Regions from separate parts of the Geodermatophilus sp. SYSU D01186 genome, predicted to be linked through region 4. Evidence: riboswitches for the same ligand, from Rfam matches in the RefSeq annotation. Region 4 holds a riboswitch; each other region holds the start of a gene.

Region 1 (3,196 bases), on a different contig from region 4:
TGGACGCCGAGGGCCTGATCTGGGCCGCCGACGCGGTGGGCGGCCGGCTGGTGCGGGTGGCCGAGGGCGGGCGGGTGGTCGACGAGATCTCCGCGCCGTCCGGGCTCGGGGTGTACGCCTGCATGCTCGGCGGGGACGACGGCCGCACGCTGCTGATGTGCTGCGCGCCGGACTTCTACGAGCACAACCGCGCGCCGGTGCGCGAGGCGGTGCTGCTGGCGACCGAGGTCGACGTCCCCCACGCCGGCCGGCCGTAGTCAGGCGGACGTCCGCCGGCTGTCCCGCTCCTCCGGCTGACCGGGGGTCAGCTCCCGGTGGCGCCGGGAGGCGGCTCCGCCGGGCGCGGCTGCCCGTCACTGCCGGGCACACTGGGGTCGACGGTCCCCATGGTGCCGCCCTGGGCTGCGCGCGGCTCCTCCTGCTGCGACGGCGGCCCGACCAGGTCGGGTTCCTCGCGCTCGCCCGGGTTGCCGCCGGTGGCCTCGTTGGCGCCCCCGTAGGGGCGGCCGGTCATGTTGCCCTCTGTCATCTCCGGACCTCCTCGTCCTGGGTGCGGGGGTGGGTACCCGGGGCGGGCGGCGCTCACGCGGGGGCGAGGACGCGGACCGGGGAGCCGGCGAGGAAGGCGGCGACGTCCTCGACGGCGTCGCGGAAGAACACCTCGTAGGTGGCGCGGGTGACGTAGCCGAGGTGCGGGTGGAGGACGGTGTTCGGCGCGGTCCGGATCGGGGCGTCGGCGGGCAGCGGCTCCCGGTCGTGGACGTCGACGCCTGCCCCGGCGATGCGGCCGTCGCGCAGGGCCCGGACGAGGGCGGCCTCGTCGACGATCGGGCCGCGCGAGGTGTTGACCAGGATCGCGGTCGGCTTCATCCGGGCGAGCTCGGCGGCGCAGGTCAGAGCATGCGGCAACGGCCCCTGCCCGGGGATCCGGGAGGGGCCGCTGCCGGGCGGTGGATCAGTAGCCGCGGCCCCGGCCGTAGCCCTTGCCGCCGCCCTTCTGCTTGGCCTGGTAGTCGGCGATGAACTTCTTGATCTTCGCCTGGTTCTCCGGCTTGCGGGCCTCCTGGATGACCTTCGCCGCGATCCCCGACGCCACGAGCTTCCGGATCATGCCGGCCATGTGGTTCCTCCTCGGTTGGTTGCGTTGATCGTGCCCGCCCAACGGCCCGGCCAACCACCGAGGTTCCCGTGGCGATACGTGGGGTCGTCCCTACGGACGGTCAGGGCACTCCGCATGGGGTCCAACTGCCCTTGACTTCGCTGACCTGCCCAATTGCCAGCAGCGACGGGACCTTGGTCCCGGTGTCCGACGTGGTGGGACTGCGTGTCGCGCGCGTGTCGGCCCGCGTCTCGCCCGGGCGCCCTCGCGCCGGCGCTCGCCCGGCGTGGCCGCGCGCGTGCGTCTAGCGTCCTCTGCGGTCCCGACGGGCCCCCGTTGCCGAAACCGTGGCGACACCCGTCGGACCCCGCCGAACAGGGGCGTGGCCACTGCCGCGCCCGGACCGGGGACCCACCGAAGCACAGGGGTGAAACACGGCCTGTTGCCGTGCCGGGCGACCTCCCGCCCGAACCCGACAGCTAACCCGGTAGGCGGACGGATGGAACAGGAGAACCGTCGTCGATGACGACTGCCCGCACGTCCTCAGCCCGTCGCACCATCCGTGGGATCGCGGTCGCCGCGATCGCCGGCGCCGGGATCGCCCTCACACCCGCCACCGCCTCGGCCGCCCCGGACACCACCGCCGTGTCGGCCGCGGCGGTCGCCAGCCCGGCGGCGCAGAGCGCCGTGAACACCGCACTCGCCCAGGTGGGCGATCCCTACCGCTGGGGCGCCTCCGGCCCCAACGCGTTCGACTGCTCCGGCCTGACCTCGTTCGCCTACCGGGCGGCCGGCGTCGGGCTCCCGCGCACCGCCCGGGCGCAGTCCGGCGCCGGGGTGGCGGTCTCCCGCGACAACCTGCAGCCAGGTGACCTGCTGTTCTTCTACCGCCCCGTCTCGCACGTCGCGATGTACATCGGCAACGGCAAGATGGTGCACGCCTTGCGGCCGGGGCAGCCGGTGAGGGTCGACAACGTGAGCTACATGCCGAGTTACGCCGGCGCCCGCCGCATCGCCTGACCTGCTCTGCCGGTGTCCTGTCGCTAGTGGCGGCAGGGCACCGGCGGCTGGTCGGCCGGCTGCAGCGAGAAGACCGAGCCGGCGTCGCGCGGCCAGGAGTGCAGGAACAGCAGTCCGAGGCGGGTGTTGACGAACGCCTCGGGTCCCGCCTCGCGGACCAGGTCCGCCAGGTGGCCGGTGTCGTGGTTGCGGTGCCGCTGCAGCTCGTCGCCGACGGCCAGCGTGACGACGTCCCCGACGGCACCCATCACGACGACCGGCTGCCAGTGGGCGTCGTCGGCCTGCGCCAGCCGGACGTGCGCCGGGTGCGGGGCGTGGCCGCGGGCGAGGCGGCGGCAGGGAATCGGCGTCTCGACGCGGCTCGAACCCGGGTGTGACTCGAGGTGGTCGGACACTGGCTCCCCCTGGTTCCGTGCTCCACCGGACGACCGGCGGACAGTCAGCGAACCACCTCGCTGCCCCGCTCGCCGGGGTGCCGAACGTCCCGGACGGCGAAGTCGCCCGTGTGGGTGCCCGCTCTGCCGTCGAGGTGACGGACGGCGACGGGTCAGCCGGGCGCGACGCCAGGAAGGGGCCGCGCTCGGGTACGACGGTGGCCATGGCCGCGAGTGGAGACGTGCCGATCCTGCTGCTGGACGTCGACGGCGTGCTCAACGCGGCCTGCAGGGACCTCCCCGAGGGCTGGCGACGCGGGACGTTCAACGGCTTCGTGCTGTCGTGGGACCCGACGGTCACCGCCCGGCTGCGCGAGCTGCACGAGTCGGGCCGGGTGGAGATCCAGTGGCTGACGACCTGGGCCTGCGACGCCGACCGGCTGCTGGCCGAGCCGATGGGGCTCCCGCGCGGGCTGAGGGTGCACGCCCGGGAGGGGGCCGCGCCCACCGGCTTCCGCGGGCCGCTCGGGAGGGCGACGGACTGGTGGAAGCTGGCCTGTGCCCGCGTCGTCGCCGAGGCCGAGCCGGGACGACGCATCGTCTGGATCGACGACGACCTCGCCGAGCAGGCCGCCGACACCGGCGAGTGGCTGGCCGCCCACCCGCACGTGCTGGTGGTCGCACCGACCCTGGGCGTCGGGCT
Region 2 (3,196 bases), on a different contig from region 4:
GTGCTGGACGCACGCAGGGAGACGGGATCATCCGGGAGGGCGACATGACCGCCACCGAGCCGCACGGGACCCTCGAGCAGGTCCTCACCGACGACGAGCGCCTGGCCGAGCTCAGCGCCGAGCAGCTGCGGCAGCTGGTCGGGCTGGTCGAGCACGACCCCGCCACCGACCCCTTCCCGGTCAGCGGCTGGGACGCCCTGGTCTGGATCGCGGGCAACGCCACCCAGACCGCCCACTTCTTCCAGTCCGCGTTCGGGATGGAGCTGGTCGCCTACTCGGGGCCGGAGACCGGCAACCGGGACTCCCGGGCCTACGTCCTCCGCTCCGGCGCCGCCCGGTTCGTGGTCACGGGCGCCTACTCCCCGACCAGCCCGCTGGCCGACCACCACCGCCGGCACGGGGACGGCATCGTCGACATCGCCCTGGCCGTGCCCGACGTGGACCGCTGCGTCGCCCACGCCGCGGCCCAGGGGGCGACCGTCCTCGAGCCGCCGCACGACGTCACCGACGAGCACGGCACCGTCCGGCTGGCCGCGATCGCGACCTACGGCGACACGCGGCACAGCCTGGTCGACCGCTCGCGCTACACCGGCCCCTACCTGCCCGGGTACGTGGCGCGGACGTCGGCACACCAGCGGCGCCCGGGTGCGCCGCGGCGGCTGTTCCAGGCGATCGACCACGTCGTCGGCAACGTCGAGCTCGGCGCCATGGACCGCTGGGTGGACTTCTACCGGCGGGTCATGGGCTTCACCAACATGGCGGAGTTCGTCGGCGCCGACATCGCCACCGACTACTCCGCACTGATGAGCAAGGTCGTCGCCAACGGCAACCACCGCGTGAAGTTCCCGCTCAACGAGCCGGCCGCGGGCAGGAAGCGCTCGCAGATCGACGAGTACCTGGAGTTCTACGGCGGCCCTGGCGCCCAGCACGTCGCGCTGGCCACCGGCGACATCCTCGCCACCGTCGACGCGATGACCGCCGAGGGCGTGGAGTTCCTCCCGACACCGGACTCCTACTACGAGGACCCGGAGCTGCGGGCCCGCATCGGCACCGTCCGCGTGCCGGTGGAGGAGCTGCAGCGCCGCGGCATCCTGGTCGACCGCGACGAGGACGGGTACCTGCTGCAGATCTTCACCCGGCCGACCGGCGACCGGCCGACGGTGTTCTTCGAGCTGATCGAGCGACACGGTTCGCTCGGCTTCGGCAAGGGCAACTTCAAGGCGCTGTTCGAGGCGATCGAGCGGGAGCAGGAACGCCGCGGCAACCTCTGATCCCGGGCGGTGTCGTCACAGCGCGTCAGCACCGGCCGGGGTGTCCGCGCGAGCCGGTCGCCCGGTTTGTCGCCCCCCTGGTGCCGACCTAGCGTGACGGCGTCCGGACGGGTCGTTCCGTCACTCCCCTGTGACACCGGCCGGACGCCGCCGAACCCTGCGCCGGCCCGTTCCGCCGGCACCAGGGACCGGGGACCCACCGCAGTACTGGGGTGAAGCGACCGCGGCCTCGCGAGGGCCGTGGACGCCGGGCGCCTTCCCGCCCGAACCCGTCAGCTAACTCGGTAGGCGGCTGTGGAAGAGAGGACAGACCCGCCCACCATGGCGACGTCGCACGCCCCTGCCCGCGCGCTGCCCCGCCTCCTGGTCGGCCTCGTCGCCGCCGGCGGGCTCACCCTGACCAGCCTCCCCGCGGCGTCGGCCGCCCCCGGCGATCCGGCCACCTCACAGGACGCCGCCGCGCTCGTCGCCGCCAAGGCCCACGACCTCGAGGTCGTCACCGAGCAGTTCAACGAGGCCCGCGAGCGGCTGCGGACCAGCCAGGACGCCGCCACCGCGGCCGGCGCGGAACTGGCCGCCGCCGAGGACGCCCTCGCCACCGCTCGCGAGCAGGTGCGCGCGGTCGCCCGCGGCGCCTTCACCGGCGACCGGCTGAGCACGCTGTCGGCCATGCTCACCAGCGACTCGCCGGAGGAGCTGCTCGACCGCGTCGGCACGCTGCAGACCATCGCCGACCACAACAACGGCGTCCTCGGCGGGGCCCAGCAGGCCGCCGGCGACGCCGACGCCGCCCGCGCCTCCGCCGAGCAGGCGGCCGCCGACGCGCAGGCCCTGGTCGACCAGGTCGCCGCGAAGCAGGCCGACCTCGACCGGCAGGTGGCGCGGTTCCAGGCCGAGTACGACCGGCTGGTCGCCGAGGAGGAGCGGGCGTCGCGGGAGGCCGCCGAGCGCCGGGCCGCCGAGGAGGCCGCACGGGCCGCCGCCGCACAGGCCGCCACGACGCAGGCGGCCCCGGCACCAGCCGCCCCCGCACCCGCCGCCCCGCCGGCCCCGGCCGCCGGCGGCGCCCGGTCGGCCGCCGCACCCGCACCCGCGCCTGCTCCCGCCCCCGCTGCGCCCGTGGCCGGCGGCAGCGCCGCCGCGCAGCGGGCCGTCGAGACCGCGCTCGCCCAGCAGGGCGACCCGTACGTGTGGGCCGCGGCCGGGCCCAACTCCTTCGACTGCTCCGGGCTGGTGCAGTACGCCTACGCCGCGGCGGGCATCAGCCTCCCGCACTCCAGCCGGATCCAGTCGACGATGGGGGCCCCCGTCTCGCGGTCGGCACTGCAGCCCGGTGACCTGGTGTTCTTCTACAGCCCGGTCAGCCACGTCGGCATCTACGTCGGCAACGGGCAGATGGTGCACGCCTCCACCTACGGCCAGCCGGTGAAGGTCGCGTCGATCGACTCGATGGGCGGCTACAACAGCGCCCGCCGCATCGCCGGCTGACCGCCCCGCCTGCGGCGATCATGGCGTCGTGACCACGCCGGAGCGGCCTCCGGCGGTTCCGGCGCCATGATCACGGGGAGAGGCGGCACCGTCAGTGGCCGCGCCCCCTGGGCCCCTTCCGGCGCCGCTCCGCTCCTCGGTCGCTGGCGCTCCCTGCGATGCTCACGGCACCGTCAGTGGCCGCGGAACGCCTCCTCCAGCCACCACGACGGCTCGTCGGCGGCCACCTTGGCGTCGATGAGCAGCGGCGCCGTACGCGGGCCGGCCACCCAGTCGGCCACCGCGGCGAGGTCCTCGACGCCGCGCACGGTCACCCCGACGAAGCCGTACCCGCGGGCGATCGCCGCCAGGTCGGCGTCGGGGAAGCGGACGGTGTCCAGGGGGTGGCCCTCCGGCCCGAAGTGGTGCACCTCGGCGCCGTAGGCCGCGTCGTCGTA
Region 3 (3,196 bases), on a different contig from region 4:
ACCGGGACGCGACGCGGGAGGAGGTGCTGGCCGCGCTGCGGCGCAACCGCGACGCCACCGCCCGATACCTCGCCGATGGGCCCGTCGAGCTGGACACCGCACCGGCGGTCGCGGTCGTGGGCACCCTGCCCCTGCTCAGCGTCGTACTGGGCCAGGCGTACGAGCTGGCCGTGCACGGGCTGGACCTCACAGCGTGCGGCGCCCCGCCGGTGCCGGAGCCGGTCCTGCAGGCGGGCCTGGCGGCCCTCGCGGACGTGACCGGCGCCCTGTCCGCGTCCGTCGGCATCACCGGCGGCGCCACCCTGGCGACGCCGGAGGGCGGCTGGGCCTTCGCCGCCGACCCGGCGGGCTGGACCGTGCGGCGGGTGGCCCCGGGAGCACCGCAGGGCACCGCCGTGGAGGCGCCGGCGGACCTGCTGCTCGAGGCGGCCTCCGGTCGGGTCAACCCGGTCGCGGCGCTGGCCCGGCGGCGGCTGCGGGTGCACGAGCTCGGCGGGCTGCTCGCGCTGGCCCCGGTCGTCCAGGTCGCGCCGGGCATCCCCGGCGGGCCGATCCTGCAGCTGGCCGCGCAGACCCTCGGCGGCGTCGGCGGCCTGCTCGGGCGGCTGCGCGGCCGCCGCTGAACGCACGGCGGCCCGCGGCCGCCGGAGCACCGGGGGCCGCGGGCCGTCCGCGTCAGGTCAGGTCGAGGTCAGCACCCGCCACCGAGGGCGATGCCGTGCTGCGCCAGCCAGGGCATCGGGTTGACCCGGTTGGCGTAGAGGCCGCCCTGGTGCACCTCGAAGTGCAGGTGCGGCCCGGTGGACTGGCCACGGTTGCCGACCTCGGCGATCTGCTGGCCCGCGGTCACCACCTGGCCCGCGGTGACGGAGAACTGGTTCACGTGGCCGTAGAGGGTGATCTGACCGTCGGCGTGCTGCACGTACACGGCCAGGCCGAAGCCGCTGGCCGGCCCCGCCTGGAGGACGACGCCGTCCTCCGGCACGTAGATCGGGGTGCCGATGGGGGCGGCGATGTCGATGCCCTGGTGCATCGTGCCCCAGCGGGCGCCGTAGCAGGAGGTGAGCCGGCCGGCGGTCGGCATGCCGGTCGTGCCCTGCGCCCGGGCGTCGAGCCGGGCGTTGAAGGCGGCGGCGGGGTCGGCCGCGCCCTGCGCGGCGAGCAGGCGCTCGCCGGCGGCGCGGTACTGCTCGTCGAGAGCGGCCTTCTGCGCCGCGACGGCGTCGTACTCGGACTGCGCCTCGGCGAGGTGAGCGGTGGCGGCCGCCTCGGCCTCGTCGGCGGCGCGGGCGGCCTCGTCGAGCCGGGTCACCGCGGCCCGGGCGGCCCGGTCGGCCTCCTCGACCCGCTGCTCGACGGCGAGGAAGTCGGTCAGCCGCGCGGCGCGCTGGGCGCCGAGGACGTCCATCGTCGCCGCCTGCTGCAGCAACTCGGTGGGGCTCTCGGCGTCGAGGATGAGCTCGATGTCGCCGTAGCGGTTGTCGGCCCCCATGTAGGCCTCCCGCCCCAGGGTGGCGACGTCCTCCTCGGCGGCGGCGACGTCGGCCTGGGCGGTGGCCAGCTCGGCGGCGGTGGCATCGGCCTCAGCCTGGGCGGTGGCCAGCTCCGCGCGGGCGACGAGAGCGGCGTCGGCGGCGGCCTCGGCCTCGACGGTCATCCGCTGCAGCTTCTCCTCGGCGGCGGTGACCAACTGCTCGATGCGGGCGACCTCGGCGGCCAGGCTCTCCTGCTCGGAGGTGCCGGAGACGGTGGGGGCGGCGAGCGCGGCCGGGGTGCCGGCCAGCAGCCCGCCGACCACGGCGGCGACGACGAGCGCCCGGCGAGGCGCACGCAGCAGCCGGCGGGCCGGCGCTCCGCGCGCAGGCAGGGTCATCAGGTGGTGCAGGGTCGCCAAGGCGACGGTTCTCCCATCCTCGCGACCGCCTACCGAGTTAGCTGACGGGTTCGGGCCGGACGGCGCCCTACCCGCCTGCGTCCCCCTACGCAGGCAGGACTCACCCCAGTGGAACGGTGGGTCCCCGGTCCGTCTCGGCCCCCGGAGGGAGGCGTCGGCGGTTCGGCGGGGCCAGGCCGGTGCCCTCGTGTGTCGAGGAGCGGAACCCGGCGAGGCCGTCGGGAAAACTACCTTGAGTGACCCCCCGCGGTCACGATCGAGTAACACCTCCGGCGCGCCTCGTTGCCCGAAGGAGTGACATCCCGCTACGAGGCGTGAGTACGCGACCCCGGAGAGCTGATCTTCAGGACCGCTCCACCGCTCGCGCGACTCCCGCGGTGACCTGCGAGGACGGCCCGGGCCGCGCGGTGGGCCGCAGGCGGCCGCGGCCACGTCCCGGGCACCGGGCCGCCGCCGCTGAGATGTCGCGCACAGTTCCCCCGAAACCGCCCGGCGGGCTCACCCTCACGGCCCCGTCGGCGGCCGGCCGCCATCTGGCAGGCTGGAGCACACCGGGGCGGTAGCTCAGCCGGTCAGAGCATGGGACTCATAATCCCTGGGTCGTGGGTTCGAGCCCCACCCGCCCCACCGATCGGGCCCGCAGGCCGGGGCCTCGGTCCTGCGGGCCTCGTCCCGGTCCCGGCTCGGCTCCCCCGCGGAGCGACCCGCGATGGCCCAGGTGCTATGCCGTCACGTTCGTCCACACGGTGCCGATGTTCTCCTCCCCACCACCGTGAGTCGTCGCGAGCAGGCAAGCGCTCAGCGAGGTCCCCGACGCGGTGAAGGAGAAGGGCTGGCTCACGTCGCTCTCGGCGCCCAGGTGCACCGCCATGGTGAACGGCCTGGACGTGCCCTCCTCCAGGAGGAAGAGGCCCTCACCTCGGTTCAGCCGGTCTGCTGCGTCCCGTGAGGTCACGGTCGCGTTGCCTGACACCTCTTCCCCCGGCTCGAACGTGGCGACGGTGAGCGTCTTCGGACACGTCGTGGTGACGACAGGCACCGTGCCGGCCAGGGCCGCAGGCGCGAGTACGACCCCGATCACCGTCGATGCCGCGACCGCCGGAACTGCCATGCGACGTCTTCTCACAGCCATCGCCCCTCAGCGTTGTAGCGATCGTCACCCGATGGCCGGCCTCGATCCCCTCTCTCGCTCGCGACGGCACAGCTCGCGGGCGACAGGACGGGGACCGTCCTAGCACCGGTCCGGCACGGCTGTCCAGCTGGCCGTACGCGGCGCGCGCCATCCGTGAACACCCAGGTGGC
Region 4 (3,196 bases):
ATGAGCACCGGGTACAGGAAGGAGCCGATGACGACCATCGCCGCCGCCGCTCCGGCGGCCCAGGCCCACCACGTCCGGGGTGCACGGCGGGCCAGCCACACCACGGCGAGCAGGGCGAGGGCGGTCAGCACGGCGTTGATGGCGGTGGAGACGGCGACGTCCCGCAGCCACAGCGGCCAGCTGCGCGTCGAGAGCCCGAACCGGTGGCGGACCACCTCCCCGTAGGCCGACAGCGGCAGCGTGACCAGCCGGCCCACCACCATCAGCGCCACCGTGCCCAGCAGCACCTGCCAGACCCATCCACCGCCCAGCGGCCGGGCCACCGTCCGGACCAGCCACCGCCCGAGCGGGGTCAAGGCGAACACCGCCGAGGTCAGGAGCCCCAGCACCAGCGAGGCGAGGGACGCCGGGCGGATCGCGGCGGCGAAGGACTCCGCCTGCTCGACCACCCCAGGGGCGAGACCAGCGCCCGGACGGATCGGGCTGGCGCCGCCCGGCGGTTCCGGCAGCAGGGTCCACGGCGTACCGACGGCGACGACGACCACGAAGGCCGCCCCGAGCACTCCCGCGACCAGCAGCGCGGCCCGGCGGGCGCTCACCCGGCCGATCCTAGAAGGACCCCCTGCCCCCCACCGTGGAAGGACCCCGTCCTCCCACCCTTCGCACGCTCGGGGCGGGCCCCGGGACGGGGCCGCGTCGGGGCCCTGCAGGGGGCCGGGGTGGAGCCGCCACCCCGGCCCTTGCCGTGCCTATGCGAGGCGGCGCATGGCGGTGATCCCGCCCATGGAGTCGACGCTGACCACCTTGACCGGCTGGCCGGACGTCGAGGCGTGCACCATCTGGCCGTTGCCGATGTACATCGAGACGTGGCTGACCGGGCTGTAGTAGAAGATCAGGTCGCCCGGCTGCAGGTCGGCCCGCGAGACGGCGGTGCCCATCGTCGACTGGATGCGGCTGGAGTGCGGGAGGCTGATGCCGGCCGCGGCGTAGGCGTACTGCGTCAGCCCCGAGCAGTCGAAGGCGTTCGGCCCGCCGGCGCCCCACACATAGGGGTCGCCGACCTGGGCCAGCGCGGTGTCGACGGCGGCCTGCGCGGCACCGCTGGCGGCAGCGGCCGGCGCAGCGACGGCGACGGGCTGGCCGGCGTGCGCGGTGACGACCTCCTGCTGCTGCGGCGCGGAGAGCGCGTCGTACTGGGCCCGGTAGTCGGCGATGTCGGACTCCAGCTGCGCCTGCCGGGCGGTGACGTCGTCGAGGGTGGCCTGCGCCTGTGCCTGCGCGGCATCGGCGTCGGTCGTGGCCTGCTCGGCGGCCGCCGCGCTCTCGGCCACCTGGGCCAGGACGTCGGTGGTGTGGCCGGCGATCACCTCGAGGGTCGCGAGCTGGGAGACGAAGTCCTCCGCGGAGGTGCTCGTCATCAACACGTCCAACTGCGTCATGCCGTCGCCGGTGAACGCGGTGCGCGCGACCTGGCGGATCTGGCCGTCGAGGGCGTCGAGCTGCTGCTGCGCGTCCGCGGCGGCCTGGCGGGCGCGGTCGGCGGCGGCCTGCTGCTGGGCGAGCACCTCGCGGGCCTCGTTGACCTGCTCGGTCACGACCTCGAGCTCGTGGCCGGCCTGGGCGACCAGCTGGGCGGCCTGGGCGGCGGTGCCGGCCTGCTGCGGGTCCGCCGCGGCCGTACCCGGCAGCAGCGTGAGGGCCAGGGTGGCGGTGGCTCCCAGGACGATCCCGCGACCGAGTCGGCGGGCCAGGCGGGGGCGGCGGAACAGGACCGGGAGGTCGGGGTGGGACAGGTCGAGTGCATGCCCCAGGGCAGGGCGAGGCGTCGCCACGGTCGGCGGCTCTCCGTTTCTTCCTCAGCAACCGCCTACCGAGTTAGCTGACGGGTTCGGGCTGGGAAGAAGTGCCCTATCTCTGCGCTCCGGCGGACCGGCGCGTGTGCCCCGGGGTCACCGGCGCACGCGAGAACTCACCCCAGGACTGCGGTGGGTCCCCGGTTCCCCCTCGACGCCGTGCGCGGCGCGTCGGGGAATTCGGCGGTGTCCTCCCGAGGTCACCTCTCTCAGGTGACGACCGCCCGGTCGGACCGGCTCACCGTACGGGCGTGATGAAGTTGTGACAAACGGGGTCTGCGTGGACTGTGGGAACAGCCACACCCCCGGCCCGCGCCACGCCGTCGGCCACGCACGGTCACCGAGACCGTCGACGGTGTGTGCCCGCCGCCCTGGCGAGGACCCGGCGGCCGCGCCTCACCCGGTGCGCCGCCGGCCCCTGGCCGCGCCCGCGGCACGCCCGTCCGCGGACGACTGGTGTCGCAGCGGCGGGACCAGGCCGCCCTCGGCCAGCGCCCGCACCGCGCGCCGCTCGACGTCGTCGAACTCCACGACCACACCGGGCCGCGGCACGACGGCGTCCTCGGCGGTCGCGGCCGCTCCGCCGTCGCGCCGGCCGGTCATCGGCACCACCGTGGGGTCGGCGGTCTCCCAGCCCGGCGGGGCACCCAGGAGGACGGTGACGACGCAGTCGGCACACCCGGTGCCCCGGGCGGTGCACGTGTCGCAGTCGATGAACATGGCCCACTCCTCTGCTGGCCGACGCCTCGTCGCAGGAGCCCTCCATGGCCCCGGTCGGTCCGCGCAGCACGCTAGGGACGGGCACCGACAGTTCCGCGCGACCGCGGTCGGCCGCTCCCCGGCCCCGGCGCGCGTCCCCGGGACTGTCACTGCCCCGACCTACCGTCCGCCCCGTGCCCTCTTCCCCTGCCCGGCTGGCCGGGATCGCCGCCGGGACAGCCGCACGAGCCGCCGCCGGGCTCCCCCGCTACGAGCAGGCCAGCATCGAGGAGCTCGGCACCCCCCTGGCCGAGGTGACCTTCGTGGTCGTCGACCTGGAGACCACCGGAGGCTCCCCCAAGGACAGCGCCATCACCGAGATCGGCGCGGTCAAGGTCCGCGGCGGCGTCGTCCTCGGCGAGTTCCAGACCCTGGTCGACCCGGGCTGTGAGATCCCGCCCTACATCAGCGTCCTGACCGGCATCACCTCGACGATGGTCGCCACCGCCCCGCGCATCGGCGCGGTGCTGCCGCACTTCCTGGAGTTCGCCCGGGGCGCGGTCCTGGTGGCGCACAACGCCCCCTTCGACCTCGGGTTCCTCAAGGCCGCCTGCGCCGAGAACGGCATCGCCTGGCCGGCGACG

What was found. Region 4 has a riboswitch for cyclic di-AMP ahead of ACI784_RS10735 (C40 family peptidase). Riboswitches for the same ligand answer to the same signal wherever they lie in the genome.
Region 1: linked by a shared signal. The riboswitch ahead of ACI784_RS11210 (C40 family peptidase) and the one ahead of ACI784_RS10735 (C40 family peptidase) in region 4 are both predicted to bind cyclic di-AMP.
Region 2: linked by a shared signal. The riboswitch ahead of ACI784_RS06535 (C40 family peptidase) and the one ahead of ACI784_RS10735 (C40 family peptidase) in region 4 are both predicted to bind cyclic di-AMP.
Region 3: linked by a shared signal. The riboswitch ahead of ACI784_RS09695 (M23 family metallopeptidase) and the one ahead of ACI784_RS10735 (C40 family peptidase) in region 4 are both predicted to bind cyclic di-AMP.

The regions. Positions count from the first base shown of each region.
Region 1 is NZ_JBJGYW010000012.1:100,004-103,199, reverse strand. Features, by position in the region: gene ACI784_RS11230 (SMP-30/gluconolactonase/LRE family protein) at 1-257, shown strand, start outside; gene ACI784_RS11225 (hypothetical protein) at 305-529, opposite strand; gene ACI784_RS11220 (NAD(P)-dependent oxidoreductase) at 583-909, opposite strand; gene ACI784_RS11215 (hypothetical protein) at 956-1,120, opposite strand; cyclic di-AMP (ydaO/yuaA leader) riboswitch at 1,480-1,606, shown strand; gene ACI784_RS11210 (C40 family peptidase) at 1,622-2,119, shown strand; gene ACI784_RS11205 (hypothetical protein) at 2,143-2,514, opposite strand; gene ACI784_RS11200 (HAD domain-containing protein) at 2,718-3,196, shown strand, end outside.
Region 2 is NZ_JBJGYW010000006.1:69,731-72,926, forward strand. Features, by position in the region: gene hppD (4-hydroxyphenylpyruvate dioxygenase) at 45-1,271, shown strand; cyclic di-AMP (ydaO/yuaA leader) riboswitch at 1,435-1,577, shown strand; gene ACI784_RS06535 (C40 family peptidase) at 1,593-2,759, shown strand; gene ACI784_RS06540 (thiamine pyrophosphate-binding protein) at 2,933-3,196, opposite strand, start outside.
Region 3 is NZ_JBJGYW010000010.1:51,888-55,083, forward strand. Features, by position in the region: gene ACI784_RS09690 (maleylpyruvate isomerase N-terminal domain-containing protein) at 1-623, shown strand, start outside; gene ACI784_RS09695 (M23 family metallopeptidase) at 692-1,873, opposite strand; cyclic di-AMP (ydaO/yuaA leader) riboswitch at 1,906-2,044, opposite strand; tRNA gene ACI784_RS09700 (tRNA-Ile) at 2,448-2,521, shown strand; gene ACI784_RS09705 (hypothetical protein) at 2,616-3,005, opposite strand.
Region 4 is NZ_JBJGYW010000011.1:124,389-127,584, forward strand. Features, by position in the region: gene ACI784_RS10730 (M48 family metallopeptidase) at 1-599, opposite strand, end outside; gene ACI784_RS10735 (C40 family peptidase) at 750-1,832, opposite strand; cyclic di-AMP (ydaO/yuaA leader) riboswitch at 1,849-2,049, opposite strand; gene ACI784_RS10740 (hypothetical protein) at 2,250-2,573, opposite strand; gene ACI784_RS10745 (DEDD exonuclease domain-containing protein) at 2,747-3,196, shown strand, end outside.